One region of the Planococcus sp. 11815 genome, then DNA from elsewhere that is predicted to be linked to it. Evidence: a T-box and tRNA genes for the amino acid it is inferred to sense, from the RefSeq annotation. Region 1 holds a T-box; the other regions hold tRNA genes.
What was found. A T-box is a leader RNA that pairs with one kind of tRNA and senses whether it is charged. The one in region 1 lies ahead of M1Q06_RS07180 (valine--tRNA ligase), so its partner is inferred to be a tRNA-Val.
Positions count from the first base shown of each region.

Region 2: it encodes a tRNA-Val, which carries the amino acid that the T-box ahead of M1Q06_RS07180 (valine--tRNA ligase) is inferred to sense. The anticodon was not compared.
Region 3: it encodes a tRNA-Val, which carries the amino acid that the T-box ahead of M1Q06_RS07180 (valine--tRNA ligase) is inferred to sense. The anticodon was not compared.

Region 1 covers NZ_CP096991.1:1,404,220-1,414,414, forward strand. The annotation lists gene hemL (glutamate-1-semialdehyde 2,1-aminomutase) at 1-601, shown strand, start outside; gene M1Q06_RS07175 (AbrB family transcriptional regulator) at 1,045-2,094, shown strand; T-box leader at 2,116-2,333, shown strand; gene M1Q06_RS07180 (valine--tRNA ligase) at 2,415-5,048, shown strand; gene M1Q06_RS07185 (ATP-grasp domain-containing protein) at 5,387-6,181, opposite strand; gene M1Q06_RS07190 (ATP-grasp domain-containing protein) at 6,178-7,041, opposite strand; gene M1Q06_RS07195 (bifunctional folylpolyglutamate synthase/dihydrofolate synthase) at 7,115-8,302, shown strand; gene M1Q06_RS07200 (sensor domain-containing diguanylate cyclase) at 8,349-10,052, shown strand.
Region 2 covers NZ_CP096991.1:87,972-98,166, reverse strand. The annotation lists gene M1Q06_RS00490 (protein arginine kinase) at 1-414, opposite strand, end outside; gene M1Q06_RS00485 (UvrB/UvrC motif-containing protein) at 404-937, opposite strand; gene M1Q06_RS00480 (CtsR family transcriptional regulator) at 934-1,419, opposite strand; gene M1Q06_RS00475 (hypothetical protein) at 1,559-1,804, opposite strand; rRNA gene rrf (5S ribosomal RNA) at 1,917-2,032, opposite strand; rRNA gene M1Q06_RS00465 (23S ribosomal RNA) at 2,093-5,025, opposite strand; tRNA gene M1Q06_RS00460 (tRNA-Ala) at 5,128-5,203, opposite strand; tRNA gene M1Q06_RS00455 (tRNA-Ile) at 5,216-5,292, opposite strand; rRNA gene M1Q06_RS00450 (16S ribosomal RNA) at 5,413-6,963, opposite strand; tRNA gene M1Q06_RS00445 (tRNA-Ala) at 7,123-7,198, opposite strand; tRNA gene M1Q06_RS00440 (tRNA-Pro) at 7,205-7,281, opposite strand; tRNA gene M1Q06_RS00435 (tRNA-Arg) at 7,307-7,383, opposite strand; tRNA gene M1Q06_RS00430 (tRNA-Leu) at 7,409-7,497, opposite strand; tRNA gene M1Q06_RS00425 (tRNA-Gly) at 7,521-7,595, opposite strand; tRNA gene M1Q06_RS00420 (tRNA-Leu) at 7,597-7,681, opposite strand; tRNA gene M1Q06_RS00415 (tRNA-Lys) at 7,703-7,778, opposite strand; tRNA gene M1Q06_RS00410 (tRNA-Thr) at 7,788-7,863, opposite strand; tRNA gene M1Q06_RS00405 (tRNA-Val) at 7,876-7,951, opposite strand; rRNA gene rrf (5S ribosomal RNA) at 7,960-8,075, opposite strand; rRNA gene M1Q06_RS00395 (23S ribosomal RNA) at 8,210-10,195, opposite strand, start outside.
Region 3 covers NZ_CP096991.1:161,591-171,785, forward strand. The annotation lists rRNA gene M1Q06_RS00860 (16S ribosomal RNA) at 1-1,189, shown strand, start outside; rRNA gene M1Q06_RS00865 (23S ribosomal RNA) at 1,380-4,311, shown strand; rRNA gene rrf (5S ribosomal RNA) at 4,376-4,491, shown strand; tRNA gene M1Q06_RS00875 (tRNA-Thr) at 4,534-4,606, shown strand; tRNA gene M1Q06_RS00880 (tRNA-Glu) at 4,665-4,739, shown strand; tRNA gene M1Q06_RS00885 (tRNA-Val) at 4,745-4,820, shown strand; tRNA gene M1Q06_RS00890 (tRNA-Tyr) at 4,851-4,934, shown strand; tRNA gene M1Q06_RS00895 (tRNA-Gln) at 4,949-5,023, shown strand; tRNA gene M1Q06_RS00900 (tRNA-Lys) at 5,035-5,107, shown strand; tRNA gene M1Q06_RS00905 (tRNA-Ala) at 5,132-5,204, shown strand; gene M1Q06_RS00910 (citrate synthase/methylcitrate synthase) at 5,267-6,346, opposite strand; gene M1Q06_RS00915 (LysR family transcriptional regulator) at 6,450-7,331, shown strand; gene M1Q06_RS00920 (GNAT family N-acetyltransferase) at 7,411-7,977, shown strand; gene rocF (arginase) at 8,045-8,953, shown strand; gene sigW (RNA polymerase sigma factor SigW) at 9,225-9,788, shown strand; gene M1Q06_RS00935 (zf-HC2 domain-containing protein) at 9,801-10,195, shown strand, end outside.

The DNA of each region.
Region 1 (10,195 bases):
GCATGAAAACGGCACCGTTTTGATCTTTGATGAAGTCATGACTGGCTTCCGCGTCGGCTATAATTGTGCACAAGGCCATTACAGTGTCACGCCGGACATGACATGCCTCGGCAAAGTCATCGGCGGCGGCTTGCCTGTCGGCGCATTCGGCGGCAAGCGCGAAATCATGGAGCAAGTCGCACCGAGCGGCTCGATCTACCAGGCGGGCACACTGTCCGGAAACCCGCTCGCGATGCGTGCAGGCTTTGAGACTTTGTCGCGCTTGAACGAAGCGAGCTACGAAACATTCGTTGAACGTGGTGACCAGCTCGAAAAAGGTTTCCGCGAAGCGGCTGAAAAATACAATATCCCGCATACGGTCAACCGTGCAGGCTCGATGATCGGCTTCTTCTTCACGAATGAGGAAGTGACGAACTTTGAAACGGCTTCGAGTTCCGACCTCGAATTGTTTGCGGAGTATTATCGTTTGATGGCGGAAGAAGGCATTTACTTGCCACCATCCCAGTTTGAAGGCATGTTCCTTTCGACTGCCCATACACCTGAACATATCGAACGCACAGTGCAAGCATTCCATAATGTGTTTGCGAAACTAGCGAGATAAATGAAACAAACCGTCCTTGAAGGCCATTATGAATGGCTTTTGGGGGCGTTTTTTTGTAGTTGAGTTAAATTTTAATCATGGCTTGTGCATTAATAATAGAGAGTGTGGGGTTTGGAGATTACGCTTCAGGGGCACGCTTTCCGGAGGGCTCGCATTGAGCCGCTTCGTCACTACGTTCCTGCAGGGTCTCAATTGTCTCGCTATTCCTCCAGGAGTCGGCCCCTTCCGCTCCATCTCTCTATGTAAAATAAACCATATCGTTGTTTTATTCAGAGTTTAATTTTATTACGTACATACCATGATAAAAAAGCTGATTCGGAGTTGCTTCAATCGATATTCTCAAATCTAATACGCTTCCATATTTTTGAAAAGTTCATTTTCTATCTAATAGTCTGGTAATATAAAACTAATGGTAATTTTAATTAGTGAAAGTTGGTAACGCATTGAAAAGTTTTCTTATAACTTTGGCCATCGCGCTTGGCGCTGGCTTTTTGTTCAGCTTGACCGGCTTGTTCCTGCCTTGGCTATTAGGCCCGATGGCGGCTTTTCTTATTTTGCGTCAAGTGACCGATATGAAGTTCCACTGGCCGAAAGTGTTCCGGACGCTCGGGCTTTTGTTGCTCGGCGTCCAGATCGGCGCAGCTTTTACGCAGGAGTCTGTATTGTTGATGGCGGCGGATCTGCCATATATGTTCATCATGACCATCGCGGTCGTCGCATTTTCCTTAGGGCTCGGCTTGTTATTCCAGCGCATGACGCGCGTGACGATGTCGACGGCCTTGCTTGGCTCGATGCCGGGCGGCTTGTCGCAGATGGTGCTCATTTCTGAAGAAGTGAAATCCGCTAATGTAACGATCGTGTCGGTCATGCAGACCTTCCGCATCCTGCTCATTGTCTTCACCGTGCCGCTCGCAGCAGGATTGCTGTCGGGCCGTGCGCCTGGTGATATCGTGGAGGCAGGCTTCCGTTTCTCACCATATGCATTCGGTATCGCGCTCGTCTTCGGCTATGTATTGTACTGGATCATGAAGCGCATTTCTTTTCCAGCGCGTGAATTGATGGCGCCGGTTCTTGCGATGGCGGTCGTCCAGACTTTGACAGGTAGTGATTTGGTCGATCTGCCGAGTCTTGTCGTCGTCATCGCGCAAGTGTTGATCGGGACGCATCTCGGCTTGTCGATGGAAAAGCTCGGCGATTCCTTGGACGGGCGGATTGCAGGGGCGGTGCTCCTCAATACCATACTGCTCATCGCGTTTTCAGCAGGTCTTGCCTACGGATTGGAACTGCTATTGCCGGAGTATCTATTCCTCGACTTTTTCTTGAGTGCAGCCCCGGGCGGCATGGCGGAGATGACGATTACCGCGCTCGAGGCAGGAGCCGATGTGCCGCTGGTGACGAGCTTCCATCTATTCCGGCTGTTCTTTATCCTGCTCGTTGCGGCGCCGCTCGTGTCTCACTACGTGAAAAAGCTTGACGCTAAATCAGGCTATTGAGTACAATAAGCTTAACAGGATATTGATGCGTTGATGAGGATAGTAAAGTGTCCGGGACATTTCAGAGAGGGAGCCGAGTGGTGAGAGGCTTTCATGTTCCGCATTTGAATGTCACCTCGGAGCAGTTGCCGTGAAATGAGTAGCGGGAACCGGATGCGAATCCGTTATCGAACTTGAGAGCCAGGCGAATTCTGCCTGTGTATAAAGGTGGTACCGCGAAAAACTCCTTCGTCCTTTACGAGACGACAGGAGTTTTTTTGTATTCATTTTCAAGTTCGACAGTAAACAGAGCCGAATGTTGGCCAAGAGGAGGAATTTGGATGAGCAAGCAATTATCAACGAAATACGAACCGCAAGCAATCGAACAAGGGCGTTACGACTGGTGGGTGGACAATAAATTCTTCGAAGCGAAACCGGAAAGCGGCAAAACGCCGTATACGATCGTTATCCCGCCGCCAAACGTCACGGGCAAACTTCACTTAGGGCATGCGTGGGATACGACTTTGCAAGACATCATGACGCGCATGAAGCGCATGCAGGGCTATGACGCCTTGTGGCTTCCTGGTATGGACCATGCCGGCATCGCGACACAGGCGAAAGTCGAAGGCAAGCTGAAAGAAGAAGGCCGTTCACGCCACGATATGGGCCGCGAAGCGTTCCTTGAAGAATCGTGGAAATGGAAAGAAGAATACGCTGGACATATCCGCCAGCAATGGTCGATGCTTGGCCTAGGCCTCGATTATTCACGCGAGCGTTTCACATTGGACGAAGGCTTGTCAAAAGCGGTGCGTGAAGTATTCGTGAAACTGTACGAGAAAAAATTGATTTACCGCGGCAAATACATCATCAACTGGGACCCGGCAACAAAAACGGCGATCTCGGATATCGAAGTTATCTACAAAGACGTACAAGGTGCGTTCTATCATATGCGCTATCCGCTGGCTGATGGTTCCGGTCATATCGAAATCGCGACGACTCGCCCTGAGACGATGCTCGGCGATACGGCAGTCGCGGTCCACCCGAGAGATGAACGCTATCAGCATTTGATCGGCAAAAAGGTCATCTTGCCAATCATCGGCCGTGAAATTGAAATTGTTGCCGACGATTACGTGGATCGCGAATTTGGAAGCGGCGCCGTGAAAATCACGCCTGCCCATGACCCGAACGACTTCGAAATCGGCAATCGCCATAATTTAGAACGCGTTCTCATCATGCACGAAGACGGATCGATGAACGAAAACGCCGGAAAATATGAAGGCATGGACCGCTTTGAATGCCGCAAAGCGATCATAAAAGATTTACAGGACATGGACGTGCTATTTAAAATTGAAGACCACCTTCACTCGGTCGGGCATTCCGAGCGCAGCGGTGCGGTCGTCGAACCGTATCTGTCGACGCAATGGTTCGTCGACATGCAGCCACTCGCCAAAAAAGCGGTCGATAGCCAAAAGAGCGACGACGGCGTCAATTTCGTGCCGGACCGTTTCGAAAAAACTTATTTGCACTGGATGGAAAACATCCGCGATTGGTGCATCTCGCGTCAATTGTGGTGGGGCCATCAGATCCCGGCTTGGTACCATAACGAAACCGGTGAAATCTATGTCGGCCACGAGGCACCGGCTGATGCGGAAAACTGGACGCAAGATGAAGATGTTCTTGATACGTGGTTCTCATCCGCACTATGGCCATTTTCGACACTCGGCTGGCCGGAAGAAAATGATGAATTGAGCCGTTACTACCCGACCGATGCACTCGTGACGGGCTATGACATCATCAATTTCTGGGTATCGCGCATGATTTTCCAGGCGCTTGAATTCACTGGCGAGAAACCGTTCAAAGACGTGCTCATCCACGGCCTTGTACGGGATGCAGAAGGCCGCAAAATGTCGAAATCTCTGGGCAACGGCGTCGACCCGATGGACGTTATCGCAGAATACGGCGCAGATTCCCTGCGCTACTTCCTGGCAACGGCATCATCTCCAGGACAGGACTTGCGCTACTCGAATGACAAAGTCGAATCGGTTTGGAACTTTGCCAATAAAATATGGAACGCCTCGCGCTTTGCGATGATGAACATGGAAGGCATGGAGCACAAAGATATCGATTTGTCTGGCGAGAAATCCGTGGCGGACACATGGATCTTGACGCGCCTCAACGAAACGATCGAGCAAGTGACAGGCCTTGCGGAACGCTACGAGTTCGGGGAAGTCGGGCGCCTGCTTTATAACTTCATCTGGGATGATTTCTGTGACTGGTACATCGAAATGGCGAAATTGCCATTGTACGGGGAAGATGAACAAGCGAAAGCGATGACGCGTTCCGTTCTCGCTTATGTGCTCGATAACACGATGCGCTTGCTTCACCCGTTCATGCCGTTTATCACGGAAGAAATCTGGCAGAACTTGCCGACAGAAGGCGAATCGATCACGATTGCGGCTTGGCCGACAGTGAACGCTGAACTTAGCGACAACAAGAAAGCTGACAGCATGAAGCTATTGATGGACGTTATCCGTTCGGTCCGCACAATCCGTGCCGAAGTCCAGACGCCGATGAGCAAGAAAGTGCCGATGACGATCAGCGCGAAAGACGAAACAACTTTATCGGTGCTCGAAGAAAACGCAGCGTATATCGAACGTTTCTGCAACCCGGAGACGTTGACGATCGGCCACAACATCGAAGCACCAGAGAAATCGATGTCAGCGGTCGTGTCCGGAGCGGAATTGTTCATGCCGCTCGAAGGCTTGATCGACATCGAAGAAGAGTTGAAACGCCTGCAAAAAGAACTCGATAAATGGGCGAAAGAAGTCAAGCTCGTCCAAGGCAAGTTGTCGAACGAACGCTTTGTGTCGAAAGCACCGGAAGCGGTAGTGGCAGAGGAACGCAAGAAAGAAGCGGATTACCTCGAGAAGCACGCGACCGTTGAAAAACGCATGGAAGAATTGAAGAATCTGTAATAGCAAAAAGCGACTCCCTTTAAATGGGAATCGCTTTTTTCAGCTTGTCAAGAAAGCTAGGAAGCCGTGTTTTCCGAAGCTTATCACTCGCTTTCCCTGGGCTCGCGCCCAAGCCTCCTCAGCCGCCACTGTGGCCTGCGGGGTCTCGGTCGTCTCGCTGATCCACTGGAAAGATAAGGTCGACCTACGGGAGACCTTATCTTTGCGAAAGTAATGCGTAGCATTATTGAGCAGAAGGGTTTACGAGCGAACGCTTCTCCAAATACTTAGATAGGTCATTGATTTTGAATGTCGGAAAAATGATCCTAGTTCAATTCATAACTGGGTAATAACCTCATTTAGTTCCGGTCGCTGTCACGGAATGGATAATTTTGATCCAATTTCGTGAAATGTTTTGCCAAAAGTTCGGCGATATTGTCGTCGTGAGTTTGATAAAAGGAGCGGGCGCCGACTGGGTCTTCGAGTTCGTTGAACAGATGGCGGCCGTCTTCCAACAGCAAAAAATCGATACCGATATAATCACTTTCCAATGCCTTGGCAATTTTTTTAATATCTTGCCGCTGTACGGCTGTCAGCTCAAAGCGTTCAGCGGTAGCGCCGAGCGAATAATTCGCTTTGAATGAATCAGTGGCGCTGCGTTTGACCGCACCGACGATTTCCTTGTCGATAACGTACGCCCGGACATCCGCCGTGTGGGGGACCACTGGTTGGTAGAGGAGAGTGGTTTCGGTATCCGGCAAATCTTGTTCCGATTCAACGAGCCACACTTCCATGCCGCCATGACCGTTTGCGGTTTTGGCGATATACGGGAGAGCGAGCTGCGTTTTTTGTGTCGGGATCACCGGCACTCCGAGCAGCTGAAACAATTGATAGCTCTGCCATTTATCGTTGGCGATACGGTTCACTTCAGCGCGGTTGATGAGACGTACGCCCCGGTCTTCCAATAAACGGGCAGCATGTGGCTGGCGCACACGAAAAAACACTGATTGGCCATAGACGCGCTGGACTAATTGTTCCAAACCTTGCTCGCTCCAATCATCCCAGGTCAGTAATTCAATCGAAGAAAAGCGCTTCAATTCATTGATGAATCCTTGATTGTGCTGCGCAGCCATTGATTCATACAAAACAATCATGACAAATCCTCCATGATATAGCGGATCATCGCATCCGCCACGTTGACGCCCGTCACATTGAGGATATTGCGGATATGCGCAGCGGCGTTGACTTCACAGACGAGCGTCTGGCCGTCTGGTCCATACAATAAATCGACGCCGGCAAATACAGCACCGACAGCTTCAGCCGCCTCCAAAGCGAGCTGCTGTTGCTGTTCGCTCAGTTCAACTGGGAAGGCACGCCCGCCGTTTGTGATATTCGCGCGGAAATCGGTGTCGGACTGTCGTTTCATCGCGGCAACGATCTTTCCGCCGACGATATTGACGCGGATGTCGCGTCCGCGGCTTTCTGAGATGAACTCCTGGAACACGTAATCGATACCCGACAGGCTTTCGACTTTCTCATAAAACTGTTCTTCCGTTTCAATCAAATACACTTTCATGCCGAACGACCCGTGTCCTTCCTTGATGATCATCGGCAAGCCGAGTTGATCCAAGACGCCTTCGTAATAACCGGAACCTTGGATTGTGAAGTTCGGATACACTTTCGGTGCGACGATCGTCTTTGGCATCGGAATCTTTCGTTCTGCCAGACGTATGTATTGCGTGGCTTTGTTATCGCATAAGTCGATGATCGCCGGATCGTTGTAAACGGGAACGCTCCGGCTTTTCAGGAAATAGCCGAGCAAAATGTCTTTGTCGAGCAGCACCGCAAAATCGGGAAACTCTTGCTGTGCAGAGAGCGACATTTGGATTTCGTAATTTTTCTTGATTGATACTTGGATGCCCTGGCGCTCAGCGGCTTCAGCCATCAATTGCGCCTGGTCTTGAAATTTATCGGAAACGAGGCTTCCGTTATAGATAACCCAACAACTCAGCATTTCCATTCCACCTTCATGATATACTCATACGTAAAAAGTGTATCACGTTTACTAATGGAAAGAGGTTTTTAAAATGATTACAGGACTCGATCCTTATAAGGAAAAATGGGGCATCCGGTCGGACGCATCGATCAAGCCTGGCCTAGAAACGATGGAAGCAGCGCTTTTCGAATTGGGCAACCCGCATAAAGGACTGCCGTTTATCCATATTGCCGGCACGAATGGCAAAGGTTCCACTGCCGCTTTCGTCTCGTCCATCCTTATGGCACACGGAAAACGTGTCGGTAATTTCTTCTCGCCAGCGATTGAGGATGTCCATGACCAAATCCAACTCGACCGCATGCCAATCGGAACGGCGGAATTCGATAAAGCGATGGAAAGGCTTTCGAAAGTGGAAACGGCGCTTACGGATTTTGAATTGCTGACGGTTTGTGCCTTGCTCATTTTCGAGGAGGCAGCACCGGATTATATTATCATCGAAGCGGGAATGGGGGGCAGGTTCGATAGCACCAATGTTATCGATCCACTTGTGTCCATCATTACAAGCATTTCCAAGGAACACACTATGTTTCTTGGAGACAGCATCGAAGAAATCGCCTGGCATAAAGCGGGGATCATCAAGGATGAAAAGCCTGTTGTCATCGGGCCATTACCGGAAGAAGCCCGCAAAGTAATTGAGGGAATAGCGCAAGAACACCATGCGCCCATCATAACAGTGCAAGAATACGACGGCCCCCTGAAGCTGAAAGGCCAGCATCAGCGAATCAATGCTTCTTTGGCATGGACAGCTGCACAACAAGTGCTGGGGCAATTGTTCGATGCAGAAAAAACAGCCGCAGGACTTGCACAAGCCACAATCGCGTTCCGTTTTGAGGAAATTTTTCAGCATGTCATCTTTGACGGGGCGCACAATGAAGCGAGCATCAAAGCCTTAGTGGAAACGATACAGGAAAATTATCCAGATAAAAAAATTCATATTGTTATGGGCTTGATTCAAGGGAAGGACTATTTATCCATTTTAAGGCTGTTGGAAAAAATAAGCAGTCACTTTACTTTTATTGATTTCTCTGATGAGCGCGCCATGCCAGCCCATATTTTATTTTCAGAAAATATAAGTAAAATAAAGACAATTCAAAATGATTATGATATATTACCTGTACAGAATGATTCAGAAGTGACAATAGTCACGGGTTCTCTTTACCTATTGAGTCTGCTAAAACAACGAAATTATCAGATGTTCCGGCATTATAATAGCCCGTGATCAGCAAGACAGGGACAATACGAGAACATAGCAAGGGAGACGAGCGATGGACCCATTATCAAAAAGAAGGAACATCCTTTGGGCGGCATGGCTGTTTATTGTTCCGCCAGGACTATTTCTTATTTATCAATACTACCCACCACCTTCCCTGGAATTGGCCGATGTTTTAGCATATTTGGCCTTTTTCGTGCTGGCTTGCTTGTTCCCGATGAACATCAGCGGCGTGCCAACTTACCTTGTCCAATGGCTGACAGTGGCCGTCTTTTTGAAATACGGATTGTTTGTCGAAGTTATCCTGTCTCAATTAACGATGATCATCGTCATTTTAAGGTTGCGGACTTCTGAAAGCCTGTCGGTGCGCATCCCGTTCAATTCGATGATGTTCTTCGCGATTTCAGCGATTGCCGGCTTGACGTTCCTCTTTGCGGGAGGGGAGATCGCTTCTTTGAATCTGGTGGATGTCATTGTGTTTGGCTTGTTGTTCCAGACCGTCTCTTTTATTGCCAATCAATTCATTCTCTATGGCTATGCGCGGATTCTTCGCGAACATAAAGACTTTTTCTCACTTGATACGATCTGGGATTTTGCCATCACTTTCTTGGTGTTTCCATTCTCGATCGCGCTGTACATGTCAGAAGCCTATTTTGGATTGACAGCCTTATTGTTGCTCGGCATCCCTTTTTTTACGATGACTGCCATTATCCATATGTACACCAATTCCGAAAAAGTGAACAACGACTTGAAAAAAGCGGGTGTGATTGGACACCAATTGGCTGCCCGTTTGTCGTCAGATGAAGTATTTGACCAATTTGTCATTCAAGTTGCCAAACTTTTCAAAGTGGATTTTGCTTATGTCATTGATTTCCGCGACGGGCAATTGCTGATGTTAAGGAAATTCGAGGAAAATCAATTCCAGCCGCTCGACACACAACCGATCAATTACGACCAAGGAATCGGAGGCAAGGCAATTATTGAAAACGATTCGTATATGTTTAGCAGTAAATCCCAATGGAAAAGCATACCGACGGAATACATCCATCCCGATTCGGAGAGCCTCATGGCGATGCCCATTTCGCGAAACAATAAAATCGAAGGCGTTTTGGTTCTCGCCGCCCGCAGAAAACATGCTTTCCACAACCACCAACTTCAAATTCTGGACATCCTTAGCACTTATTTTGCCGTATCCTTGGAAAAAGCAGTGCTCGTCCAAAAAGCGATCGCCAAGAGCGAACGCTGCGGACTAACCAAACTATACAATTACCGCTATCTTGATGAAGCAATCGGCAAATGCATGGATCAAGTGAATAACGGCGAACTCGATAATTTGTCCGTCATCATGATGGACATCGATTACTTTAAAGCCATCAATGATAAATACGGCCACCAAAGCGGCAATGAAATTTTAGTTGAGCTCGCCAATTTATTGACGGATATGGTCGGCAGCGAAGGGACGGTAGCCCGTTACGGCGGCGAAGAGTTTGTCATTTTGCTTCCCGGCTATAGCAAGGAAGTTTCGATGCTGTTCGCGGAGAACATCCGCAAAGAAATTGAGAAGCACCAATTCACCATCCACAGCGATTTGGATGACAACAGGGGCACTGTCGGCATCCAAATCACAATGAGCATTGGCGTTTCCTCGGCACCGGACGACAGTGACGACGCCATGGCGATGATCCGCAATGCCGACCGGGCATTATATATCGGAGCGAAGCAAGCAGGGCGTAATAAGGTTGCTGCTTATACAAAATAAGGCTACAGAACGGCTTTTGCCGATTCTGTAGTCTTTTTCTCTCAGGAAAGATGGGAATAAAAGCTAAAGTTTTATTAAAAAGTATAGATTATCCTGTAAAAATACCGTGTCAAAACCAAGTAAACATGCAATAATATAGGCGT
Region 2 (10,195 bases), 1.3 Mb from region 1:
TTCCTGCAAATGAAAGCCTGACTGCAAACTTTGAATCCGCATATGATCTTCTTCATTGACCATAATGCTAAGCTCTTCTTCATCCGATAATAATACGGCACTGGAATGCTGACTGTTCGCTAAATAAGGGCTAATTAAATGTTTTTCTACCAACACTTCACGCTGCAGGTCATTTAATTCCTCAATATTGATATGAGTAAACCCGTATCCAACTTCCTTTCCCTTATCCAGTAATACCGAGGAAACGGCTTTATCAACTTTCAACGCCTCATCCTCGGAAAATGCATATGGAAATTTAAACTCGTCTAAATTCCGTGCCAATCGGATTCTCGTACTCATAGCTATATCAACATGTTCACCGTTATTAGCCATCCAACTGCTCGCACGGGGTTGAAGGAAACGGTCAATCGCCAACGTCCCCACCTCCTTCAAGCTTTTCATTCAAGGCCTTTACTTGATCTCGTAGCCTTGCAGCTTCTTCAAAGTTCTCATCTTGTATCGCAGCCTGCATTTGCTTTCTCAATTCTTCAATTTCTTTTTTAATTTTCAACGTCGTTCCATAAGAAGCAGGAATCTTCCCTGTGTGTTCTGTATTTCCATTTTGCACTCGTTTCAAAATCTCAATTAACTGAGGTGAGAAAGTGCTATAACACTCAGCACAGCCGAATTTACCAAGACTCAAAAACTTTTGGAAAGTAAATCCACAAGACGGGCAAGCTGGAACTTCCTTTCTTACAGGACTCACAGCGGCTTGCTGCTTCGGAAACCAATTAGCTAATAGATTATGGATCGCCATTGGGTCTTGGTCAAAAGAAAAACTGATATTATGATTTTCTGCCGCGCAAACGTGACAGAGGTGTCTTTCTGTTAAATGGCCCTGCTGGTTTTGCTTCACGATGACTGTAGCTGGCCGTTCTCCACATTGTTCACAAATCACTTGATCACTCCTTGCCCGTTCGACTCATATTGAATAGTAAACAGCATTGCCACTAGAATCCGCGCTCGTACTTCATCTCGTACAGGAAGAGGCAGCCCGAGAGTAGAACGATCAATGGCACTCAAAATCAATTTAGCTTCACGCTTTGATATAACATCTTCACTTAAAAGCCTCCACACAATATCTTCGGCCATGGTTTGTGAAGCACCAGTTTCAAGCCTATTAATAATTTGAGCAATTAAATCTGACTTCTTATGAAGGCGTACTTTCTTAATACGAATATATCCTCCGCCACCACGCTTACTTTCAACTAAGTATCCACGATCTAATGTGAATCTGGTATTTATCACATAATTAATTTGGGATGGAACACATTGAAATTTCTCAGCAACCTCACTTCGTTTAATTTCAATATGATCCTTACCGCTTATTTCGATAATCTCTTTTAAATAACCTTCAATTATATCTGAAATATTCCGCATCGCTTTCACCTCTTTAGCGTTTAAATGCGCTAATGATTGACTTTGACTATATTTGACTTAATTATACATAAGCGTTTTACGGATATCAAATACTTAGTTTGAGATAGAAAAAGTCTCGGGTAGAATATCCCGAGACTCCTCATTCTTCGTCCATCATCCGTTTCATAAAATCTTTAGTATGACTAGATACCGAACGAGTTTTTTCTTCGACATACTTGGTTCTCCAACGGGTGCCTTCTTGCCAAACTTCTACTATATCCCCTTTATTTACATCATGAGTAAAATCTGCAATGGGGTAAGTATATTGTTCAGCAGAATCTTTTAATGAAACTAATAATGCTGTTCTTTTCTCGACCGTTTTCACTTTGTAATAACCAGCTTTCATAAGTTTTCACCTCAGTTCTTTTTTCCCTTTATACTATATTTTCAATCCTTTTTTTAATTTGAAATACAAAAAAGACCGCTACCGGAATGAACCGGTAACGGCCTTTCTACTTGCCCAGCGACGTCCTACTCTCACAGGGGGAAACCCCCAACTACCATCGGCGCAAAAGAGCTTAACTTCCGTGTTCGGGATGGGAACGGGTGTGGCCTCTTTGCCATCATCACTGGACTCTTGAGCTTGTTCGCTCAAAACTGGATAAATCGACATTGGAAACGCATGTTCAGTTTGTTGGTTAAGTCCTCGATCGATTAGTATTCGTCAGCTGCACGTGTCGCCACGCTTCCACCCCGAACCTATCTACCTCATCGTCTTTGAGGGATCTTACTTGCTTGCGCAATGGGAAATCTCATCTTGAGGGGGGCTTCGTGCTTAGATGCTTTCAGCACTTATCCCGGCCACACATAGCTACCCAGCGATGCTCTTGGCAGAACAACTGGTACACCAGCGGTGTGTCCATCCCGGTCCTCTCGTACTAAGGACAGCTCCTCTCAAATTTCCTGCGCCCGCGACGGATAGGGACCGAACTGTCTCACGACGTTCTGAACCCAGCTCGCGTACCGCTTTAATGGGCGAACAGCCCAACCCTTGGGACCGACTACAGCCCCAGGATGCGATGAGCCGACATCGAGGTGCCAAACCTCCCCGTCGATGTGGACTCTTGGGGGAGATAAGCCTGTTATCCCCGGGGTAGCTTTTATCCGTTGAGCGATGGCCCTTCCATGCGGAACCACCGGATCACTAAGTCCGTCTTTCGACCCTGCTCGACCTGTCCGTCTCGCAGTCAAGCTCCCTTGTGCCTTTACACTCTGCGAATGATTTCCAACCATTCTGAGGGAACCTTTGAGCGCCTCCGTTACTCTTTAGGAGGCGACCGCCCCAGTCAAACTGCCCGCCTGACACTGTCTCCCAAGCCGCTAAGGCTTGTGGGTTAGAAGTTCAATACAACCAGGGTAGTATCCCACCGACGCCTCCCCCGAAGCTGGCGCTCCGGGTTCTCTGGCTCCTACCTATCCTGTACAAGTTGCACCAAAATTCAATATCAGGCTACAGTAAAGCTCCACGGGGTCTTTCCGTCCTGTCGCGGGTAACCTGCATCTTCACAGGTACTATAATTTCACCGAGTCTCTCGTTGAGACAGTGCCCAGATCGTTACGCCTTTCGTGCGGGTCGGAACTTACCCGACAAGGAATTTCGCTACCTTAGGACCGTTATAGTTACGGCCGCCGTTTACTGGGGCTTCGGTTCGCACCTTCGCTTGCGCTAAGCACTCCCCTTAACCTTCCAGCACCGGGCAGGCGTCAGCCCCTATACGTCACCTTACGGTTTTGCAGAGACCTGTGTTTTTGCTAAACAGTCGCCTGGGCCTATTCACTGCGGCTCTCTCGGGCTTTAACACCCTACCAGAGCACCCCTTCTCCCGAAGTTACGGGGTCATTTTGCCGAGTTCCTTAACGAGAGTTCACTCGCTCACCTTAGAATTCTCTTCTCGCCTACCTGTGTCGGTTTGCGGTACGGGCACCTCCCGCCTCGCTAGAGGCTTTTCTTGGCAGTGTGAAATCAGGGACTCTGAGGTTAAACCTCTTGCCATCACTGCTTGATGTACATAGAAACGGGATTTGCCTCGTTTCTCATCTCACAACTTGGACGTGCACAACCAACGGCACGCTCACCCTATCCTTCTGCGTCCCCCCATTACTCAAACGGCGGGGAGGTGGTACAGGAATATCAACCTGTTGTCCATCGTCTACGCCTATCGGCCTCGACTTAGGTCCCGACTAACCCTGAGCGGACGAGCCTTCCTCAGGAAACCTTAGGCATTCGGTGGACGGGATTCTCACCCGTCTTTCGTTACTCATACCGGCATTCTCACTTCTAAGCGCTCCACCAGTCCTTCCGGTCTGACTTCAACGCCCTTAGAACGCTCTCCTACCACGGACATCTACGATGTCCATCCACAGCTTCGGTAATCCGTTTAGCCCCGGTACATTTTCGGCGCAGTGTCACTCGACCAGTGAGCTATTACGCACTCTTTAAATGATGGCTGCTTCTAAGCCAACATCCTGGTTGTCTAAGCAACGCCACATCCTTTTCCACTTAACGGATATTTGGGGACCTTAGCTGGTGGTCTGGGCTGTTTCCCTCTTGACTACGGATCTTATCACTCGCAGTCTGACTCCCAAGCATAAATCACTGGCATTCGGAGTTTGTCTGAATTCGGTAACCCGGGATGGGCCCCTAGTCCAAACAGTGCTCTACCTCCAGGATTCTCTTCTTGAGGCTAGCCCTAAAGCTATTTCGGAGAGAACCAGCTATCTCCAGGTTCGATTGGAATTTCTCCGCTACCCACACCTCATCCCCGCACTTTTCAACGTGCGTGGGTTCGGGCCTCCAGTAAGTGTTACCTTACCTTCACCCTGGACATGGGTAGATCACCTGGTTTCGGGTCTACAACTGCATACTCACTCGCCCTATTCAGACTCGCTTTCGCTGCGGCTCCGGCTTCTCACCTTAACCTTGCATGCAATCGTAACTCGCCGGTTCATTCTACAAAAGGCACGCTATCACCCATTAACGGGCTCTAACTACTTGTAGGCACACGGTTTCAGGATCTATTTCACTCCCCTTCCGGGGTGCTTTTCACCTTTCCCTCACGGTACTGGTTCACTATCGGTCACTAGGGAGTATTTAGCCTTGGGAGATGGTCCTCCCGGATTCCGACGGAATTTCTCGTGTTCCGCCGTACTCAGGATCCACTCTGGAGGGAACGAACTTTCAGCTACGGGGCTATTACCCTGTCTTGCGGACCGTTCCAGGTCGCTTCGCTTAATCCGTTCCTTTGTAACTCCGTATAGAGTGTCCTACAACCCCAGAAGGCAAGCCTTCTGGTTTGGGCTGATCCCGTTTCGCTCGCCGCTACTTGGGGAATCGCATTTGCTTTCTCTTCCTTCAGGTACTTAGATGTTTCAGTTCCCTGAGTCTGCCTTCTCATGTGCTATGTATTCACACATGGATACTGCTCCATTACGAACAGTGGGTTTCCCCATTCGGAAATCCCCGGATCACAGCTCACTTACAGCTCCCCGAGGCATATCGGTGTTAGTGCCGTCCTTCTTCGGCTCCTAGTGCCAAGGCATCCACCGTGCGCCCTTATTAACTTAACCACTGAATGGTCAAAAAAAATAAGTTGATCGCAAAGCGATCACGCTACTTGATGCTTGTTTCTTAATCAATGTCGATCTATCCAGTTTTCAAAGAACAAGTATTGGTGGAGCCTAGCGGGATCGAACCGCTGACCTCCTGCGTGCAAGGCAGGCGCTCTCCCAGCTGAGCTAAGGCCCCTAAGAGGAAATATGGTGGGCCTAAGTGGACTCGAACCACCGACCTCACGCTTATCAGGCGTGCGCTCTAACCAGCTGAGCTATAGGCCCTCTTGAGAAATCATCTATTATATAGAAGAAACACAAATCAACAGAGTTGATTCCTGAACCTTCAAAACTGAACGCAAAACGTCAACCCGATCCGAAGATCGGTTCCGATATTATCCTTAGAAAGGAGGTGATCCAGCCGCACCTTCCGATACGGCTACCTTGTTACGACTTCACCCCAATCATCTGTCCCACCTTCGGCGGCTGGCTCCCGTAAGGGTTACCCCACCGACTTCGGGTGTTACAAACTCTCGTGGTGTGACGGGCGGTGTGTACAAGGCCCGGGAACGTATTCACCGCGGCATGCTGATCCGCGATTACTAGCGATTCCGGCTTCATGCAGGCGAGTTGCAGCCTGCAATCCGAACTGAGAACGGTTTTCTGGGATTGGCTCCCCCTCGCGGGTTTGCAGCCCTTTGTACCGTCCATTGTAGCACGTGTGTAGCCCAGGTCATAAGGGGCATGATGATTTGACGTCATCCCCACCTTCCTCCGGTTTGTCACCGGCAGTCACCTTAGAGTGCCCAACTGAATGCTGGCAACTAAGATCAAGGGTTGCGCTCGTTGCGGGACTTAACCCAACATCTCACGACACGAGCTGACGACAACCATGCACCACCTGTCACCGCTGTCCCCGAAGGGAAAGCCTAGTCTCCTAGGCGGTCAGCGGGATGTCAAGACCTGGTAAGGTTCTTCGCGTTGCTTCGAATTAAACCACATGCTCCACCGCTTGTGCGGGCCCCCGTCAATTCCTTTGAGTTTCAGCCTTGCGGCCGTACTCCCCAGGCGGAGTGCTTAATGCGTTAGCTGCAGCACTAAGGGGCGGAAACCCCCTAACACTTAGCACTCATCGTTTACGGCGTGGACTACCAGGGTATCTAATCCTGTTTGCTCCCCACGCTTTCGCGCCTCAGCGTCAGTTACAGACCAGAAAGTCGCCTTCGCCACTGGTGTTCCTCCACATCTCTACGCATTTCACCGCTACACGTGGAATTCCACTTTCCTCTTCTGCACTCAAGTCCCCCAGTTTCCAATGACCCTCCACGGTTGAGCCGTGGGCTTTCACATCAGACTTAAAGGACCGCCTGCGCGCGCTTTACGCCCAATAATTCCGGACAACGCTTGCCACCTACGTATTACCGCGGCTGCTGGCACGTAGTTAGCCGTGGCTTTCTGGTGAGGTACCGTCAAGGTACCAGTAGTTACTTGGTACTTGTTCTTCCCTCACAACAGAGTTTTACGATCCGAAAACCTTCTTCACTCACGCGGCGTTGCTCCGTCAGACTTTCGTCCATTGCGGAAGATTCCCTACTGCTGCCTCCCGTAGGAGTCTGGGCCGTGTCTCAGTCCCAGTGTGGCCGATCACCCTCTCAGGTCGGCTACGCATCGTGGCCTTGGTGAGCCGTTACCTCACCAACTAGCTAATGCGCCGCGGGCCCATCCTGCAGTGACAGCCGAAACCGTCTTTCCGTGCAGCCTCATGAGAGGCCGCAAACTATTCGGTATTAGCACCGGTTTCCCGGAGTTATCCCGATCTGCAGGGCAGGTTGCCCACGTGTTACTCACCCGTCCGCCGCTAAGATAATGGAGCAAGCTCCACTATCTCCGCTCGACTTGCATGTATTAGGCACGCCGCCAGCGTTCGTCCTGAGCCAGGATCAAACTCTCCATTATAGAGTAGTATTGATTGCTCAATAGTTGCTGGCGTATCGCCGTCCCGAAAGACGCGCGATTCGCTTGATCTGCCGAAGCTGATCAGTACGTTTGCCGCGATCACTCGCGACTGTATTGTTGACGTTTTGCTGTTCAGTTTTCAAGGTTCAATGGAATAAATGGTGGAGCCTAGCGGGATCGAACCGCTGACCTCCTGCGTGCAAGGCAGGCGCTCTCCCAGCTGAGCTAAGGCCCCATAAAGTGGTCGGGAAGACAGGATTCGAACCTGCGACCCCTTGGTCCCAAACCAAGTGCTCTACCAAGCTGAGCTACTTCCCGACTAAATAGGATGATGACAAAAATATGGCGCGCCCGAGAGGACTCGAACCTCTAACCGCTTGATTCGTAGTCAAGTACTCTATCCAATTGAGCTACGGGCGCATAATATAAAATTTGATAAAACAGTTGGTGCCGAGGACCGGAATCGAACCGGTACGGTAGTCACCTACCGCAGGATTTTAAGTCCTGTGCGTCTGCCAGTTCCGCCACCCCGGCGGGGCATTGGACAGATAAAAAATTGGAGCGGAAGACGGGGGTCGAACCCGCGACCTCCACCTTGGCAAGGTGGCGTTCTACCACTGAACTACTTCCGCTTGGTGCGGGTGAAGGGAGTCGAACCCCCACGCCCGAAGGCGCTAGATCCTAAGTCTAGTGCGTCTGCCAGTTCCGCCACACCCGCGTGGCAATTATGAAATTAAAATGGTGAGCCATGAAGGATTCGAACCTTCGACCCTCTGATTAAAAGTCAGATGCTCTACCAACTGAGCTAATGGCTCAAACATGAGTGGTGCCGGAGAAAGGACTTGAACCCTCAACCTACTGATTACAAGTCAGTTGCTCTACCAGTTGAGCTACTCCGGCATGGAGTGAAAATGGTGGAGGATGACGGGATCGAACCGCCGACCCTCTGCTTGTAAGGCAGATGCTCTCCCAGCTGAGCTAATCCTCCGTATGTATGCCCAGCGACGTCCTACTCTCACAGGGGGAAACCCCCAACTACCATCGGCGCAAAAGAGCTTAACTTCCGTGTTCGGGATGGGAACGGGTGTGGCCTCTTTGCCATCATCACTGGACTATAAGGTTTTTGAAAGACAAGTCTTATTATACCAACTCTGGCGAGTTTTACAAGTCTTTTTTTGCCCGGAGACAAAAATTCTTGTTCTTTCAAAACCGGATAAATCGACATTGGAAACGCATGTTCAGTTTGTTGGTTAAGTCCTCGATCGATTAGTATTCGTCAGCTGCACGTGTCGCCACGCTTCCACCCCGAACCTATCTACCTCATCGTCTTTGAGGGATCTTACTTGCTTGCGCAATGGGAAATCTCATCTTGAGGGGGGCTTCGTGCTTAGATGCTTTCAGCACTTATCCCGGCCACACATAGCTACCCAGCGATGCTCTTGGCAGAACAACTGGTACACCAGCGGTGTGTCCATCCCGGTCCTCTCGTACTAAGGACAGCTCCTCTCAAATTTCCTGCGCCCGCGACGGATAGGGACCGAACTGTCTCACGACGTTCTGAACCCAGCTCGCGTACCGCTTTAATGGGCGAACAGCCCAACCCTTGGGACCGACTACAGCCCCAGGATGCGATGAGCCGACATCGAGGTGCCAAACCTCCCCGTCGATGTGGACTCTTGGGGGAGATAAGCCTGTTATCCCCGGGGTAGCTTTTATCCGTTGAGCGATGGCCCTTCCATGCGGAACCACCGGATCACTAAGTCCGTCTTTCGACCCTGCTCGACCTGTCCGTCTCGCAGTCAAGCTCCCTTGTGCCTTTACACTCTGCGAATGATTTCCAACCATTCTGAGGGAACCTTTGAGCGCCTCCGTTACTCTTTAGGAGGCGACCGCCCCAGTCAAACTGCCCGCCTGACACTGTCTCCCAAGCCGCTAAGGCTTGTGGGTTAGAAGTTCAATACAACCAGGGTAGTATCCCACCGACGCCTCCCCCGAAGCTGGCGCTCCGGGTTCTCTGGCTCCTACCTATCCTGTACAAGTTGCACCAAAATTCAATATCAGGCTACAGTAAAGCTCCACGGGGTCTTTCCGTCCTGTCGCGGGTAACCTGCATCTTCACAGGTACTATAATTTCACCGAGTCTCTCGTTGAGACAGTGCCCAGATCGTTACGCCTTTCGTGCGGGTCGGAACTTACCCGACAAGGAATTTCGCTACCTTAGGACCGTTATAGTTACGGCCGCCGTTTACTGGGGCTTCGGTTCGCACCTTCGCTTGCGCTAAGCACTCCCCTTAACCTTCCAGCACCGGGCAGGCGTCAGCCCCTATACGTCACCTTACGGTTTTGCAGAGACCTGTGTTTTTGCTAAACAGTCGCCTGGGCCTATTCACTGCGGCTCTCTCGGGCTTTAACACCCTACCAGAGCACCCCTTCTCCCGAAGTTACGGGGTCATTTTGCCGAGTTCCTTAACGAGAGTTCACTCGCTCACCTTAGAATTCTCTTCTCGCCTACCTGTGTCGGTTTGCGGTACGGGCACCTCCCGCCTCGCTAGAGGCTTTTCTTGGCAGTGTGAAATCAGGGACTCTGAGGTTAAACCTCTTGCCATCACTGCTTGATGTACATAGAAACGGGATTTGCCTCGTTTCTCATCTCACAACTTGGACGTGCACAACCAACGGCACGCTCACCCTATCCTTCTGCGTCCCCCCATTACTCAAACGGCGGGGAGGTGGTACAGGAATATCAACCTGTTGTCCATCGTCTACGCCTATCGGCCTCGACTTAGGTCCCGACTAACCCTGAGCGGACGAGCCTTCCTCAGGAAACCTTAGGCATTCGGTGGACGGGATTCTCACCCGTCTTTCGTTACTCATACCGGCATTCTCACTTCTAAGCGCTCCACCAGTCCTTCCGGTCTGACTTCAACGCCCTTAGAACGCTCTCCTACCACGGACATCTACGATGTCCATCCACAGCTTCGGTAATCCGTTTAGCCCCGGTACATTTTCGGCGCAGTGTCACTCGACCAGTGAGCTATTACGCACTCTTTAAATGATGGCTGCTTCTAAGCCAACATCCTGGTTGTCTAAGCAACGCCACATCCTTTTCCACTTAACGGATATTTGGGGACCTTAGCTGGTGGTCTGGGCTGTTTCCCTCTTGACTACGGATCTTATCACTCGCAGTCTGACTCCCAAGCATAAATCACTGGCATTCGGAGTTTGTCTGAAT
Region 3 (10,195 bases), 1.2 Mb from region 1:
GTAGGGAATCTTCCGCAATGGACGAAAGTCTGACGGAGCAACGCCGCGTGAGTGAAGAAGGTTTTCGGATCGTAAAACTCTGTTGTGAGGGAAGAACAAGTACCAACTAACTACTGGTACCTTGACGGTACCTCACCAGAAAGCCACGGCTAACTACGTGCCAGCAGCCGCGGTAATACGTAGGTGGCAAGCGTTGTCCGGAATTATTGGGCGTAAAGCGCGCGCAGGCGGTCCTTTAAGTCTGATGTGAAAGCCCACGGCTCAACCGTGGAGGGTCATTGGAAACTGGGGGACTTGAGTGCAGAAGAGGAAAGTGGAATTCCACGTGTAGCGGTGAAATGCGTAGAGATGTGGAGGAACACCAGTGGCGAAGGCGACTTTCTGGTCTGTAACTGACGCTGAGGCGCGAAAGCGTGGGGAGCAAACAGGATTAGATACCCTGGTAGTCCACGCCGTAAACGATGAGTGCTAAGTGTTAGGGGGTTTCCGCCCCTTAGTGCTGCAGCTAACGCATTAAGCACTCCGCCTGGGGAGTACGGCCGCAAGGCTGAAACTCAAAGGAATTGACGGGGGCCCGCACAAGCGGTGGAGCATGTGGTTTAATTCGAAGCAACGCGAAGAACCTTACCAGGTCTTGACATCCCGCTGACCGCCTAGGAGACTAGGCTTTCCCTTCGGGGACAGCGGTGACAGGTGGTGCATGGTTGTCGTCAGCTCGTGTCGTGAGATGTTGGGTTAAGTCCCGCAACGAGCGCAACCCTTGATCTTAGTTGCCAGCATTCAGTTGGGCACTCTAAGGTGACTGCCGGTGACAAACCGGAGGAAGGTGGGGATGACGTCAAATCATCATGCCCCTTATGACCTGGGCTACACACGTGCTACAATGGACGGTACAAAGGGCTGCAAACCCGCGAGGGGGAGCCAATCCCAGAAAACCGTTCTCAGTTCGGATTGCAGGCTGCAACTCGCCTGCATGAAGCCGGAATCGCTAGTAATCGCGGATCAGCATGCCGCGGTGAATACGTTCCCGGGCCTTGTACACACCGCCCGTCACACCACGAGAGTTTGTAACACCCGAAGTCGGTGGGGTAACCCTTACGGGAGCCAGCCGCCGAAGGTGGGACAGATGATTGGGGTGAAGTCGTAACAAGGTAGCCGTATCGGAAGGTGCGGCTGGATCACCTCCTTTCTAAGGATAATATCGGAACCGATTCTCACGAATCGGGTTGACGTTTTGCGTTCAGTTTTGAAGGTTCACTCCGCAAGGATTGACTTTCAAACTTGTTCTTTGAAAACTGGATAGATCGACATTGATTAAGAAACAAGCATCAAGTAGCGTGATCGCTTTGCGATCAACTTATTTTTTTTGACCATTCAGTGGTTAAGTTAATAAGGGCGCACGGTGGATGCCTTGGCACTAGGAGCCGAAGAAGGACGGCACTAACACCGATATGCCTCGGGGAGCTGTAAGTGAGCTGGGATCCGGGGATTTCCGAATGGGGAAACCCACTGTTCGTAATGGAGCAGTATCCATGTGTGAATACATAGCACATGAGAAGGCAGACTCAGGGAACTGAAACATCTAAGTACCTGAAGGAAGAGAAAGCAAATGCGATTCCCCAAGTAGCGGCGAGCGAAACGGGATCAGCCCAAACCAGAAGGCTTGCCTTCTGGGGTTGTAGGACACTCTATACGGAGTTACAAAGGAACGGATTAAGCGAAGCGACCTGGAACGGTCCGCAAGATAGGGTAATAGCCCCGTAGCTGAAAGTTCGTTCCCTCCAGAGTGGATCCTGAGTACGGCGGAACACGAGAAATTCCGTCGGAATCCGGGAGGACCATCTCCCAAGGCTAAATACTCCCTAGTGACCGATAGTGAACCAGTACCGTGAGGGAAAGGTGAAAAGCACCCCGGAAGGGGAGTGAAATAGATCCTGAAACCGTGTGCCTACAAGTAGTTAGAGCCCGTTAATGGGTGATAGCGTGCCTTTTGTAGAATGAACCGGCGAGTTACGATTGCATGCAAGGTTAAGGTGAGAAGCCGGAGCCGCAGCGAAAGCGAGTCTGAATAGGGCGAGTGAGTATGCAGTTGTAGACCCGAAACCAGGTGATCTACCCATGTCCAGGGTGAAGGTAAGGTAACACTTACTGGAGGCCCGAACCCACGCACGTTGAAAAGTGCGGGGATGAGGTGTGGGTAGCGGAGAAATTCCAATCGAACCTGGAGATAGCTGGTTCTCTCCGAAATAGCTTTAGGGCTAGCCTCAAGAAGAGAATCCTGGAGGTAGAGCACTGTTTGGACTAGGGGCCCATCCCGGGTTACCGAATTCAGACAAACTCCGAATGCCAGTGATTTATGCTTGGGAGTCAGACTGCGAGTGATAAGATCCGTAGTCAAGAGGGAAACAGCCCAGACCACCAGCTAAGGTCCCCAAATATCCGTTAAGTGGAAAAGGATGTGGCGTTGCTTAGACAACCAGGATGTTGGCTTAGAAGCAGCCATCATTTAAAGAGTGCGTAATAGCTCACTGGTCGAGTGACACTGCGCCGAAAATGTACCGGGGCTAAACGGATTACCGAAGCTGTGGATGGACATCGTAGATGTCCGTGGTAGGAGAGCGTTCTAAGGGCGTTGAAGTCAGACCGGAAGGACTGGTGGAGCGCTTAGAAGTGAGAATGCCGGTATGAGTAACGAAAGACGGGTGAGAATCCCGTCCACCGAATGCCTAAGGTTTCCTGAGGAAGGCTCGTCCGCTCAGGGTTAGTCGGGACCTAAGTCGAGGCCGATAGGCGTAGACGATGGACAACAGGTTGATATTCCTGTACCACCTCCCCGCCGTTTGAGTAATGGGGGGACGCAGAAGGATAGGGTGAGCGTGCCGTTGGTTGTGCACGTCCAAGTTGTGAGATGAGAAACGAGGCAAATCCCGTTTCTATGTACATCAAGCAGTGATGGCAAGAGGTTTAACCTCAGAGTCCCTGATTTCACACTGCCAAGAAAAGCCTCTAGCGAGGCGGGAGGTGCCCGTACCGCAAACCGACACAGGTAGGCGAGAAGAGAATTCTAAGGTGAGCGAGTGAACTCTCGTTAAGGAACTCGGCAAAATGACCCCGTAACTTCGGGAGAAGGGGTGCTCTGGTAGGGTGAATAGCCCGAGAGAGCCGCAGTGAATAGGCCCAGGCGACTGTTTAGCAAAAACACAGGTCTCTGCAAAACCGTAAGGTGACGTATAGGGGCTGACGCCTGCCCGGTGCTGGAAGGTTAAGGGGAGTGCTTAGCGCAAGCGAAGGTGCGAACCGAAGCCCCAGTAAACGGCGGCCGTAACTATAACGGTCCTAAGGTAGCGAAATTCCTTGTCGGGTAAGTTCCGACCCGCACGAAAGGCGTAACGATCTGGGCACTGTCTCAACGAGAGACTCGGTGAAATTATAGTACCTGTGAAGATGCAGGTTACCCGCGACAGGACGGAAAGACCCCGTGGAGCTTTACTGTAGCCTGATATTGAATTTTGGTGCAACTTGTACAGGATAGGTAGGAGCCAGAGAACCCGGAGCGCCAGCTTCGGGGGAGGCGTCGGTGGGATACTACCCTGGTTGTATTGAACTTCTAACCCACAAGCCTTAGCGGCTTGGGAGACAGTGTCAGGCGGGCAGTTTGACTGGGGCGGTCGCCTCCTAAAGAGTAACGGAGGCGCTCAAAGGTTCCCTCAGAATGGTTGGAAATCATTCGCAGAGTGTAAAGGCACAAGGGAGCTTGACTGCGAGACGGACAGGTCGAGCAGGGTCGAAAGACGGACTTAGTGATCCGGTGGTTCCGCATGGAAGGGCCATCGCTCAACGGATAAAAGCTACCCCGGGGATAACAGGCTTATCTCCCCCAAGAGTCCACATCGACGGGGAGGTTTGGCACCTCGATGTCGGCTCATCGCATCCTGGGGCTGTAGTCGGTCCCAAGGGTTGGGCTGTTCGCCCATTAAAGCGGTACGCGAGCTGGGTTCAGAACGTCGTGAGACAGTTCGGTCCCTATCCGTCGCGGGCGCAGGAAATTTGAGAGGAGCTGTCCTTAGTACGAGAGGACCGGGATGGACACACCGCTGGTGTACCAGTTGTTCTGCCAAGAGCATCGCTGGGTAGCTATGTGTGGCCGGGATAAGTGCTGAAAGCATCTAAGCACGAAGCCCCCCTCAAGATGAGATTTCCCATTGCGCAAGCAAGTAAGATCCCTCAAAGACGATGAGGTAGATAGGTTCGGGGTGGAAGCGTGGCGACACGTGCAGCTGACGAATACTAATCGATCGAGGACTTAACCAACAAACTGAAACGCAAGTTTCCCACAATGTCGATTTATCCAGTTTTGAGCGAACAAGCTCAAGAGTCCAGTGATGATGGCAAAGAGGCCACACCCGTTCCCATCCCGAACACGGAAGTTAAGCTCTTTTGCGCCGATGGTAGTTGGGGGTTTCCCCCTGTGAGAGTAGGACGTCGCTGGGCAATCATCTTTTTTTACTTTGTACCGAGATTTCCTTTTACCTTGCTTCCATAGCTCAGCAGGTAGAGTGCTTCCATGGTAAGGAAGAGGTCACCGGTTCGAACCCGGTTGGAAGCTTTTGATTCATTAAAGTTTCTTTACATCGGAAACTGTTTTCTTTATAATTTTTTTGTAAGGCCCCTTGGTCAAGCGGTTAAGACACCGCCCTTTCACGGCGGTAACACGGGTTCGAATCCCGTAGGGGTCACCATTCACGGAGGATTAGCTCAGCTGGGAGAGCATCTGCCTTACAAGCAGAGGGTCGGCGGTTCGATCCCGTCATCCTCCACCATGTATCCATTTAGGCTATTAATCGAATAACGGTGGGGTAGCGAAGTGGCTAAACGCGGCGGACTGTAAATCCGCTCCTTCGGGTTCGGCAGTTCGAATCTGCCCCCCACCACCAGTTTTTTATTGCTTTGGGGTATAGCCAAGCGGTAAGGCAACGGGTTTTGATCCCGTCATGCCCTGGTTCGAATCCAGGTACCCCAGCCATTTTTTATTTTGAGCCATTAGCTCAGTTGGTAGAGCATCTGACTTTTAATCAGAGGGTCGAAGGTTCGAATCCTTCATGGCTCATTTATCTTTGCGCATTTTTCGCGCGGGGCCTTAGCTCAGCTGGGAGAGCGCGACGCTGGCAGCGTCGAGGTCAGGGGTTCGAGCCCCCTAGGCTCCATTGTTCCATGTGCAATCCATGTGTAAAAAGCCCGTATCCATTCAATTGGATACGGGCTTTTTTTAGTTTCCGATATATTCCGATTGTGGCCGGAAAATCACGTTATCGTGCTGCTGTTCGATGGCATGGGCAGTCCAGCCGACGATCCGTGCGATGCTGAAGGTTGGGGTGAATAGTTCAGGCGGCATTTGAATGGACCTCATAATCGCTGCTGCATAAAATTCTACATTGGTATAAAGGGCACGTCCTGGTTTTCGTTCATTTAGCAATTGGGTGATTTTATTTTCGGCTATGACTGCAAGGTTCAGCCAAGGGTCTTCTTGCTGCAGCTGCTGGCATTTTTCACGGAGCAGAATAGCGCGCGGATCTTCTGTACGATATACACGGTGACCGAAGCCCATGATTTTCTCACCTTGTGCCAGTTTTTGTTCAATGACTGGATTAATCCTTTCGGGATACTGGATTTCATCAAGCAATTCAAGCACACCGGACGGAGCGCCTCCATGTAAAGGACCCTTCATCGTACCGATTGCAGAAACGATGGCAGCGCTTAAGTCGGATTCGGTGGAAATGGTGACACGGCCAGCAAAAGTGGATGCATTCATGCCGTGTTCCATCGTTAAGTTCAAATAGGTTTCCAAGGCTTCAGTTTGTGCGTGTGTCGGTACTTGCCCTTTGATCATCCATAGATAGTTTGCAGTATGGCCCAGGTCGCTTCTTGGCGTGACGAATTCCTGTCCGGTGCTTTGCCGGTATAGAAGAGCCGTCATTACCGGAAGTGCAGCAGTAAGGGCAATGGCTTGCTGTTGGCTCGCCAATTCTTTGAATTCGGCATGCTGATAAGCCGAGACGAGGGTCCGCATTCCGTCCATCAACGAAGTCTCTTTTGGCAGGGCCTGTGTGATACTCATGAGATAATTCGGCAAACGACGATAGGATTTTAATTGTTCCGTGAGGCTTGCGAGTTCTTCTTTTGAAGCATGATGGCCATGCCAGAGAAAGTAAGCTGTTTGTTCGAAGTTTTTTCCTACAATTACTTCATTGACCAATTTTCCACGGTAACGGAGTTCACCCTTATCCCCTTCGACAGATGCAATGGCAGTTTGAACGGCGACAATGCCTTTAAGGCCTTTTTGAAACATGGAAATTCCTCCTTTTTTTCAAGTATAAGTTGCAGCTTTAATTATGAAAATTAAAGATTTATAATTAAGATAATTAAAAAAACTAATTGAAAGGAGATATGAAATGGAGATGCAATGGCTGAGAACCTTTGCAGATGCTGCGGAAACCTTGAATTTCCGTAAGACGTCCGAACGCTTGATGCTGTCACAGCCGAGTGTGACGGTGCATATTCGGCAATTGGAAGAGTATTTGGGGATTCGCTTGTTCGATCGCATCAAGAACCGTGTGTTGTTAACTGAGGAAGGGCGCCATTTTAAACAGCAGACAGAAACATTGATAGAAAAATTCGATTCGACAGCCGATGAGCTTCAATCATTTGCCCAAGGCTACCGGCGAAAATGGACCATCGCAATCTCTCCGTTAATGGCAGAGACGGTGCTGCCATATATCCTAAAGTCGTTTACGAAAGCACATCCGGACCTTGAGCTGGTTATTCGTGTGGAAGAGTCGGAAGCGATTGAAGTACTGGTAGAGAGCGGGGAAGTGTCTGCTGGCATATCGGCTTTGCTGCCGGTAAAACGAGTGATTCTCCATGAAGTGGTTTATGAAGATCCTTTACTGCTCATTGTGCCGAGGGATGCTTATGATGATGAACGGGGCCCAGTGGTTTCGGGAGAAGAGGTATTGCAGCGGAACTTTATCTTCACGCATCATCATCCCGTTTTTTGGGAAGAGCTGCTGGTGAAATTGCGCGTGCAGCTGCCGGGCATCCGTACGATGAAAGTGACGCAGGCCTATATTGCGAAAAAGTTTATCCAGGAAGGGCTCGGCGTTTCATTTTTGCCGAAGTCGATGGTGCGCCGTGAGCTGATTGAAGGGCGTTTGATGGAAGCGCGTTTTGACTTGTTCCCGTTGCCCACTGTTGCGACGTATTTCCTGTCCCTCAGCATGGGGGAACTGGAGAAAGATTTTTTGAGCCGTGTGCAATCGGTTTATTTCCGGTGAGTTGAAGAAGCGATAGTTTTATTGAAAATGGCGAATTTGACGGATGCACTGGTATACTGCAGATAAGGAGGGGATGGATATGTATATTGAACAGCGTAATATTCGGCTTCGTTTGCTGAAACGTGAGGATTTTGAGGCATTATGGGCGCTTTATACACCGGACATCTTCGAATATATGCTGACTAAGGTGGAACGTTTCGAAGATTTAGAAGCGTGGTTATCGGCTGGAATGAACCAATCCAATGTCCTGGTATTTGCCGTGGAGCTTCCGGAAAGTGGTGAGATTGTCGGCACCACCCGCATTTATTCGATTGACGATACGAACAAGAGTTGTGAAATTGGAGCGACTTTCTATAGCGAAAAAGCACAGCGCACCCATGTCAATACGGCCGTCAAACATGCGCTGCTAGGCTATTGCTTCGAAGAACGGGAGATGATCCGCGTCCAGTTCAAAACCGATGCTGAAAATATCCGTTCCCAAAAATCGATCGAACGGATAGGAGCGGTGAAAGAAGGGCATTTGCGCAACGAACGAATCCGCTCGACAGGTGAACCAAGAGATGCCATTGTCTATTCCATCATTGATCGTGAATGGCCGGAAGTGAAAAAATCACTGGAAGAAAAAATGAATAAATATTCGGAATAATGTCAGGTTGAGCCAAGAGAACCTCAGAGGGTACAATAAATGTATCTTACTGAGGGGGTATAAAATAATGAATAAATTAAATGTTTCTATTATAGGTGTACCAATGGACCACGGGCAAATGCGCCGCGGCGTCGATATGGGGCCAAGCGCAATCCGTTACGCGGGCGTAGTGGACCGTATTGAAAATCTCGGGCATGAAGTAAATGACGAAGGCGATATCCAAATCCGCAAAGCGGACGGCAAAGTGGATGAAAACACCAATTTGCGCAATATGGACGTAATTACCGAAGCGACAGAAGCACTTGGAGAAACCGTTTCAGGCGTAGCCAAAGCCGGGAATTTTCCATTAGTATTGGGTGGCGACCATAGTATTGCGATCGGAACGCTTGCCGGCATTTCAGAGCATTACGAGAATTTGGGCGTCATCTGGTATGATGCGCATGCGGATATGAACACGAGTGAAACGTCGCCATCAGGCAATATTCACGGCATGCCGCTTGCGGCGAGCTTTGGGCATGGCCATGAGAAATTGACGAACATCCGCGGTTACTCGCCAAAAGTGAAGCCGGAAAACATTGTCATCATCGGGGCGCGTTCTGTCGATCCAGGTGAGCGTGAATTGATCAAAGAGCACGGCATCAAAGTGTTCAGCATGCACGAAATCGACAAAATGGGCATGGATCATGTTATGCAGGAGTCGATCCGCTATTTGCGTGAAGAGCGTAAAACGGACGGTGTCCATTTGTCGCTCGACCTCGATGGCATCGATCCGATGTATACACCAGGTGTCGGTACGCCGGTACCAGGCGGCATTAGTTACCGCGAAAGCCATTTGGCGATGGAAATGCTGTTTGATGCAGGATTGATCACTTCTGCAGAATTTGTTGAAGTCAACCCGATCCTCGATGAAAAGAACCGTACAGCAGATGTGGCGGTCGCATTGATCGGTTCATTGCTTGGTGAAAAATTAGTATAAGAATAAAGCGACTGTCCGGAATTTCCGGGCAGCTTTTTTTAATTTTGCGGAATGTATAGGGGATTAGGAAGAAGGGTGTAGGACTGTCAGACAGCACATTGCATGATTCTTATCAGCGAAATAATAAACTGATGAATTCATTCAAAGAACTGGAAATTGGCTGGTTTTTTCTGGGGATGGTTTGATAGGATAGAAGAAGAGAAAAAAATGAAACCTTTTCAGAACTGGACCGTATATAAAAGACAGCCGCATGGCGGAGGGAAATGAGATCATGGATGCGTTAGTGAATAAACGAATAAAACGAGTCATGAAGGGCGACCAAGACGCATTTGCCGAAATCGTGGAGCTGTATCAACATCAGTTGTTCCAGATTTGCTACCGCATGCTCGGCAACCGGCATGAAGCGGAAGATATTGCACAGGAAGCATTTACGCGGGCCTATGTGAACATACACACCTTCGACCAGAACCGTAAATTTTCCACGTGGCTTTACCGCATCGCCACCAATCTGTGCATTGACCGGATCCGCAAGAAAAAGCCGGATTATCATTTGGATGCGGAAGTCAAAGGCACGGAAGGCTTGAATATGTATTCGAAGATTGCCAATGATGAAGAGCTTCCGGAAGAAGAATTGATGCGGATGGAAGTTCAGGAGCGGGTGCAGTACGAAATAAGCCGCTTGCCGGATAAGTACCGGGCAGCGATTGTGTTAAAATATATCGAGGAATTGCCGCTGGCCGAAATCAGCGAGATCCTGGATTTGCCGCTTGGCACGGTGAAAACGCGGATACACCGCGGGCGCGAAGCACTTCGCAAGCAATTGAGCAATTTGTAGGAGGCGAGCATGATGAATGCGTGTCCGGAAAAAGTCATTCGCATGATGGACGATTACCTCGACGGGGAAATCAGCCCATCAGAGGAAAAAGAACTGAAAGATTACTTGCAGAGCTGCAGCGACTGCAGAAAAATATATCAAGAACTGACCAAAACCATTGCGTTTGTCCAAAGCGCTTCACACGTCCAGGCACCGTCGGACTTTGTGCAAAAGACGATGGCCGGTTTGCCGAAAGAATCACAGCGCGTCGGGATGAAACGCTTTATGCGTCATCACCCGCTGATGATCGCGGCAGCACTTTTCGTCTTGTTGATGAGTGCGGCGATGATGTCGAGCTTTAGCGACGACCAGCAGTTTTCATTTACCAAACAAGAGAACTTGGTAGTTGAAGGGCAGACCGTCGTCGT